DNA from 3 places in the Rhizobium sp. 57MFTsu3.2 genome. Region 1 is predicted to be linked to each of the others. Evidence: riboswitches for the same ligand, from Rfam matches in the RefSeq annotation. Region 1 holds a riboswitch; each other region holds the start of a gene.
The links. A riboswitch is a leader RNA that binds a small molecule or an ion and turns the genes downstream of it on or off. The one in region 1 is predicted to bind cobalamin.

Region 1 (2,258 bases):
AGCGATACGGGAAGCAACCTCATCGCGCACGCGACCAAGGCCGGCGGTGTCGAGAAGGTCGGTCTTGTTGAGTACGATCAGATCGGCGCAGGTCAGCTGGTCCTCGAAAAGCTCCTCGATCGGGCTCTCATGGTCGAGCGACTCGTCTTCGACCCGACGAGCCTCGACGGCATCGTGATCGTCCGCGAAGCGGCCCGCGGCAACGGCGGCGCTGTCGACAACGGTAACGACGCCATCGACGGTGACCTGCGTGCGGATATCAGGCCAGTTGAACGCCGCAACGAGCGGCTGCGGCAGCGCGAGACCGGATGTTTCAATAACGATATGGTCGGGGCGCTGTTCGCGCTCCAGAAGCTTGGTCATCGTCGGAATGAAGTCGTCGGCAACCGTGCAGCAGATGCAGCCATTGGTGAGCTCGATGATGTCATCCTCGGTGCAGTTCTCCGCGCCGCAGCCCTTGAGCACGTCGCCGTCGACGCCGAGATCGCCGAATTCGTTGATGATAAGCGCGATCTTCTTACCGTTGGCATTGGAGAGCAGATTGCGGATCATCGTCGTCTTGCCGGCGCCGAGGAAACCCGTGATCACGGTCGCCGGAATTTTCTGCTGGTTCATGAAATTCAACCCTTCATCTTCAACGGCAGTCCAGCCGCGATAAAATACACATCCACGGCCTCGGCCGCGATCATTTGATGCAGACGGCCGGCATGGTCCCGAAACTCCCGCGCCATGCGGTTTTCCGGCACGATACCGAGACCGACCTCATTGGAAACGATGACGAGACGGGCTCGTGCCGTCGGCAGATACGCCACAAGCGAGGCAAATTCCGCCCCTATGTCGCGGTCTTCCATCATCAGATTGGTGATCCAAAGCGTCAGGCAATCCACCAAAACTGCCCGCTTCTCGCCATCGATCGCCCGCAGGCAGCCGACAAGATCCAGCGGCTCTTCATGGGTATGCCAGAGATCGCCGCGATCGGCTTTGTGCTTGTCGATCCGGGCGCGCATCTCGTCGTCCCAAGCCCGACCGGTCGCCACGTAATGGTGCTCCAGGCCGCTCGAGACGACCAGTTGCTCGGCAAAACGCGATTTGCCCGAGCGCGCGCCGCCCAGGATGAAAGTCGCGCCTGATGATATCGGGCTCATGGAAAACGCTGACCGATCTTCGGAAGCCTTCCGCGAGAGACCGGAACGACTGCGGAGCGCAGCCGGCAAATCTGTCTTTCAGCCATGACAACCTCCGTGCTGGCAGCGGGCATCACCCAGGAATGGGCTTTTCGCCCGGCACAGTTGGCAGGTCTCCTGGCTCGCGGGTCTTGGCCGCGATCGGGGCAAACCGGAAACCGGTCGCCCCAGATCGTGCCAGCGGATCTTCCTCGCCTTCCCGGCTGCATTTCATGAAAAGGCGGACGATTCGTAGACGTAAGAGGCGTCCTGCCCCGGTTGATCATGATGCACTGCCAGTGACTTTTCCGTCGCCACTTTCGCACAGCCCGCCTGCACCCTTGCAGGCTGTCAGCCACGCGAAACCAACGCCGGACGGAAAACCCTGACCGCTCTACAGTCGCGGGGTCGGCTCTGATGACGGTGCCCGAATTGGGTCCACCGCTTCACATTCCCTTTTCATCCGCACCGATTCAACCGGTCCGGAACCATCCGTTATGGCGTCATCGTTAGGCAAGGCCACTCCTGAAGTCAATCAAAAGCCGTCGCTCCTAAGATTGCCGTCATCGCCGCGAAACGCTGTCAAGTCGACCTACTCTACAAGATTTATCGTCTTTTATCAGTGGCTTACGTCATAAATAATTATTGTCCGCGCCGGTCTTTTGCCGCAATTGCATCGCAAGCGGGTCGCGCCACTGATTTGCCCCTCCCTTCCTCGCACTTGAACGCGCCTGCGCCCGCCTAGTTTTCCTGCCATGCTCCTCAAAATCGATATTCGCCGCTTCGGTCCGTTTCATACCCTTCTCGATATCGGGCGGATGCGCGCCCTGCTGCGCCGCAGCGAGATGGGGATGGTCATCGCCGGCGCGATCGTCGGTGTCATATCGGGTTTGGCGGTGACCGGTATGGGTCTCATTTCCCGCGAAATGCACAGCCTGATCTTCGGAATCAGCGACGTCGAGAGACTGAGTTCGTCGCAGATCGACAACAAGCTGCTGTTGCTGACGGCGCCGGTCTGCGGCGGCATTCTCCTGGGTCTGTTGCTGTTCGTGCTTGCCAAGACCCGCAAGAAGCCGATGGTGGATCCGATCGAGG
Region 2 (2,258 bases), 120 kb from region 1:
GCAATGCCGAACGCTTTCGCCTACAAGAACCGCAAACCCGGCGAAAAATCATCCTGCAGCTGCGACCTCAACGCCTACTATGAGCGGATGCGAAAAAGCCAATCGATCAGCGAACCGCCGCAACAAGGATCGATCACCACGATCGAAACCAAGAAGCCCGAGCCAGCGAGCAAGGTCGCCGCCCCGGCTGCACCGCAGCCTCAGGTGCCGGACAGGCCATATGATCCGGCGACCAACAAGGTGCGCCAGATCGGTCCGCAGTTCTTGGCCGGCGACCAAGGCACAATCGACCTCAAGCATCCGGCAAAGCCGGGCCCTCAGCCGCAGCAGCAATAGCCGCCCTCAGTCCGCTGGATTGTCCCAGCGATCCGTAAACACCAGTTCCTCCAGCAGCAATCGCTGGCGCCATCCTTTGACGGCGAGTTCCGGCTGGTCATAGAACCGGTCGACATAGCCGACGCAGAGCCAGGCAACGATCTCGACCCGATCAGGAACACCGAGGATGTCCTTGATATCGGACTCGTGAAAGATACTCACCCAGCCGACCCCCACGCCTTCGGCGCGGGCGGCGAGCCACAGATTCTGCACGGCGCAGACCGTGGAGTAGGAATCCATCCGCCGATTGTGCGTCCTGCCAAGAACGACATCGCCGCAGCGGTCCGGATCGCAGGTCACGCAGATGCTGAGCGGTGCGGTTCGGATGCCCTCAAGCTTCAGCGAGCGATAGAGCTGTTGCCGCCCGCCTTCGAACATCTCGCCGGCCTCGCGGTTGGCGCGATTGAAGGCCTGCCACGCGGCCTCCTTCACCTTGTCATCGCGCACCAGGATAAAATTCCAGGGCTGCATGAACCCAACGGACGGCGCGTGATGCGCGGCCGTCAGAAGCCTTTTGACGACGTCGTCCGGTATGGCATCCGGGAGAAACTCGGAACGCACGTCGCGTCGCGTCGAAATCGCCCTGTAGACGGCGTCGCGTTCCTCGTTCGAAAAGGCTGCGGCTCCCGACAGGGAGCCTGAGTGGTCTGGTCGCATCGTCAATCCCCAACAACACAACCGCCCGCAGTCCACGCGGGTCAGTCTATGATGTCGGGCCGGTCTTCTGACTTGGCGTCATCCGACTGCCGCGCCTTCCCGGTACTGGACCAGTGGCTCTTTGCGGCAGCCGTCAGCCTTACAGCGTTGGGCACGTTTCGGTCTTTCACCGAATTCCCGATTCTCCCGCCTGCGACGGGCACCCGACGGACGCGTCTATGCCTATAAACCCTGGCCGACGCAATCCCTTAATCCGAGACGGGAAAGTAGCGCACATAGGCGAACTCATCACCTGACGGCGACCAGTTGGGCACGTTGATCGTTCCCTGCCCGCCGAAGAGATCGAAGAGCGTCGTCAGGTTTGCGCCATCCATGTCCATCAGCCGCAGGCGAACATCGAGATCGCGTGGATGGTCGAACACATCAGGATCGTAAGAAAGGATCAGAACCTTGTCGTTGTTGGGCGACGGATGGGCAAACCAGTTCCCATAGTTGTCACTGGTGACCTGCTCGAGACCGGTCCCATCGGGATGGATTCGCCAGATTTGCATGAGGCCGGTGCGGCTAGAATTGAAGTAGATCCATTGACCGTCGGCGGAATAGTCCGGCCCGTCATTGCGCCCCTCGCCGTGGGTCAGCCGCTTTTCTTCGCCGCCGTCAACGGAGATCGTGTAGATATCGAACAAATCGTTGCGGATGCCACAATAGGCGAGTTGCTTCCCGTCGGGCGACCAGCCGTGCCAATAGGATGGCCGATTTTGCGTCACCAGCCGCGGCGTACCACCTTCGGCCGGCAGCACATAAATCGTCGACTTCCCGAATTCGGTTTTGTCGGAGATGACGATCTGGCGGCCATCGGGCGAAATGCCGTGGTCGTTGTTGCAGGTCGTCGCAAAGCCGGTATCGACCTTGCCGACCTTGCTCGAACCATCAAGTGCGAGACGGTAGAGGAGTCCGTCGCCGTTCAACAGTAGATAGGTCCCATCCGGCGAAAAGTTCGGCGCCTCAACGAGTTGCGTGGTTTGCCAGACGACGCGCGCCTCGCCTGTCCTGATGTTGTAGATCTCAACGGAACTGCGCAATCTGAATCCTCCTGAGCATCGAATCCGCCAGACCTACGACGGCTCGCCACTCAGCACAAGCAAATGCGCCTGACCGAGAATCTGCTCTGGAGGTAGCTCCTGCGTGATGGGCGTTTTATCCACCGATCACAAATGCGGGAAACC
Region 3 (2,258 bases), on a different contig from region 1:
ATACTGCTTGGCCGCTTGCCGATCCTTGTCGAGCTGAATCCTTCCGTCCTCGTCATAGAGGTTCAGCATCGCGTTGAGCGCGTGGTAGTCGAGCGTTGCGTCCGCCACCTTCGTATCCGCCACCTTCACAGGGCGTTCGAGAACTGCCGTGTCCAAAATCGTTCCAATCCATGTTTGACATTGGCGACATCCTCCACGGTGCCCAGAAGCTCGAACCTGTAGAGGTAGGGCACCTGACATTTCCTTGCGATGATGTCGCCGGCAAGCCCGTAGGTCTCGCCGAAGTTGCTGTTGCCCGCGGCAATCACGCCACGGAGGTTCGAGCGGTTCGCCGCATCGTTGAGGAAACGGATCACCTGCTTGGGGACGGCGCCCTTGCCGCCGTCGCCGCAATAGGTCGGGACGATCAGGACGAAGGGACGTTCCGCCGTAAGCGTGAGCTCGGCGCCGATCGGAATCCGCGATGCGGGCAGCCTGAGTTTTTCGACAAAGCGGCGGGTGTTCTCGGATCTGCTGGAGAAATAGACGAGCTCACCCATCGGCCGATCCTCAGGCCAGAGCGTTGATCATATCAGGTCGGAAGCCAGCCCAGTGCAGGTCACCGGCAACGACGACGGGAACCTGACGGTAGCCGAGACCCTGCACGAGCTCGTAGGCCGCGGTGTCGGTCGAGACGTCGATCACGTCATAGTTGATCCCTTGCCGATCGAGCGCGCGTGTGGTCGCCGTGCACTGAACGCAGGCGGGCTTGCTGTAGACGGTGATGGTCATGGTAATCCTCATGTCAGATAGGCGGGCGATAGCGATCGGACATCCTCCGACGTCCGGCCAAAAGTGAGCGATGATGAAGGCAGCCGCTTGCGGTCGCCGGACGCTCAGGCGCCCGTCATTCGCGCGGACGGATTTCGAAACTCAAGATCATAAGACTTCACCCCGAAGTGGCTCATGCGGCGGTCAGGGGAAGCGGCACGCACGGCAACATCCCGCACGCAATCGCGACCTTCCGGACACCCCGCCCGTGGACGTTTGCGTTGCAAGGCAGGTCTCCTGGCTTGCGGATCATCACATTCGATCTGCCTTCCCAATGCCCTCAAGGCGTTCAGTGGACCTATCGATCGAATGCTCGCCGCTCACAGTTGCGGGGGCAGCTCCGGCATTGCTCGACCCATCATGGGCCTCACGCACCGTATTCCCGTCTTAGCTTCCGACGCGAATCGGAAGAACCTCGAACACAAGATATAGTATACGAGGCGAAAATCGCGTCAACGGATACCATCAGACAGACGCAGAAACGCTGGGGACAAATAATGAAGGCAACGAAGCCGGACCTTCGCCCGGCTTCGGGGTTCGGTGGCACGGTAGGGCTAGCCCTCTACCGCGGCTACTTCGCGCAGGCTGCGCGCGGCTTTCACCATATTGACGAGTGCGGGTTTGACCTCTTCCCATTGCGGGTTTTCAAGCCGCAGTCCGGGTTGACCCAAAGTTGGCGGTCGCTCAAATGTGTGCGCGCCAGACTGATCAACGCTCGCATCTCCTCGGCATGAGGAACCCGCGGCTTGTCATAGACACCTGGTCCGATTTCGTTCGGATAACCTTCTCCGACGAATGCATCGAGCAGTTCCATTTTCGACCTTGACGTCTCGATCGAGATCCCATCCGCGTCCATCGCGGCGATCGAATCCATGATGTCGTTGAACTCGGAATAGCACATGTGCGTATGGATCTGCATGTCGTCCGCCACGTCGCTGGAGCAAATTCGGAAGCACTCGACAGCCCAATCGAGATAATGCTGCCAGGCACCCTTCCTGAGGGGAAGGCCTTCGCGTAACGCCGCTTGGTCGATCTGGACCATCGCCGGCGCCCGCTTGTTCGAGATCCTTCACCTCATCATGGATGGCGAGCGCGATCTGTCGGCAGACGGTCTCGCGAGGCAGGTCGTCGCGAACGAGGACCAGTTGAAGAATGGTAACCGGTCCCGTCAGCATCCCCTTCATGGGCTGCGTTCAAGCCAGGCAAGCAGGCTTCCCCTCACTTCGGTCGTGATCTCGAATTGTACGGGACGTCCGGTCTTTCGCTGGACGACCATGGCGCGGGTTCGAATTTCTTGAACGAGAGCCCCGATTTTGATCTTAGCGCGACGCCCGCCTCGTGCCCTCTACCTCAACCCACGCGCCCTCCCGTGCAGCGGTTCGTTCATCGATCCAAATCGGCCGTCGGCATTGCAGAACACTTCAATATTTACCGTAACGTACTTCCTC

Region 2: another riboswitch for cobalamin. It lies ahead of bluB (5,6-dimethylbenzimidazole synthase); the one in region 1 lies ahead of cobU (bifunctional adenosylcobinamide kinase/adenosylcobinamide-phosphate guanylyltransferase).
Region 3: another riboswitch for cobalamin. It lies ahead of nrdH (glutaredoxin-like protein NrdH); the one in region 1 lies ahead of cobU (bifunctional adenosylcobinamide kinase/adenosylcobinamide-phosphate guanylyltransferase).

What each region holds. Positions count from the first base shown of each region.
Region 1 is NZ_JDWI01000003.1:47,590-49,847, reverse strand. Features, by position in the region: gene cobW (cobalamin biosynthesis protein CobW) at 1-615, opposite strand, end outside; gene cobU (bifunctional adenosylcobinamide kinase/adenosylcobinamide-phosphate guanylyltransferase) at 621-1,145, opposite strand; cobalamin riboswitch at 1,274-1,671, opposite strand; gene AF71_RS04345 (chloride channel protein) at 1,919-2,258, shown strand, end outside.
Region 2 is NZ_JDWI01000003.1:170,198-172,455, reverse strand. Features, by position in the region: gene AF71_RS04980 (DUF2865 domain-containing protein) at 1-336, shown strand, start outside; gene bluB (5,6-dimethylbenzimidazole synthase) at 343-1,032, opposite strand; cobalamin riboswitch at 1,072-1,254, opposite strand; gene AF71_RS04970 (PD40 domain-containing protein) at 1,281-2,114, opposite strand.
Region 3 is NZ_JDWI01000013.1:27,357-29,614, reverse strand. Features, by position in the region: gene nrdE (class 1b ribonucleoside-diphosphate reductase subunit alpha) at 1-156, opposite strand, end outside; gene nrdI (class Ib ribonucleoside-diphosphate reductase assembly flavoprotein NrdI) at 126-539, opposite strand; gene nrdH (glutaredoxin-like protein NrdH) at 550-771, opposite strand; cobalamin riboswitch at 1,020-1,243, opposite strand; partial or broken gene AF71_RS15420 (5-methyltetrahydropteroyltriglutamate--homocysteine S-methyltransferase) at 1,365-2,000, opposite strand.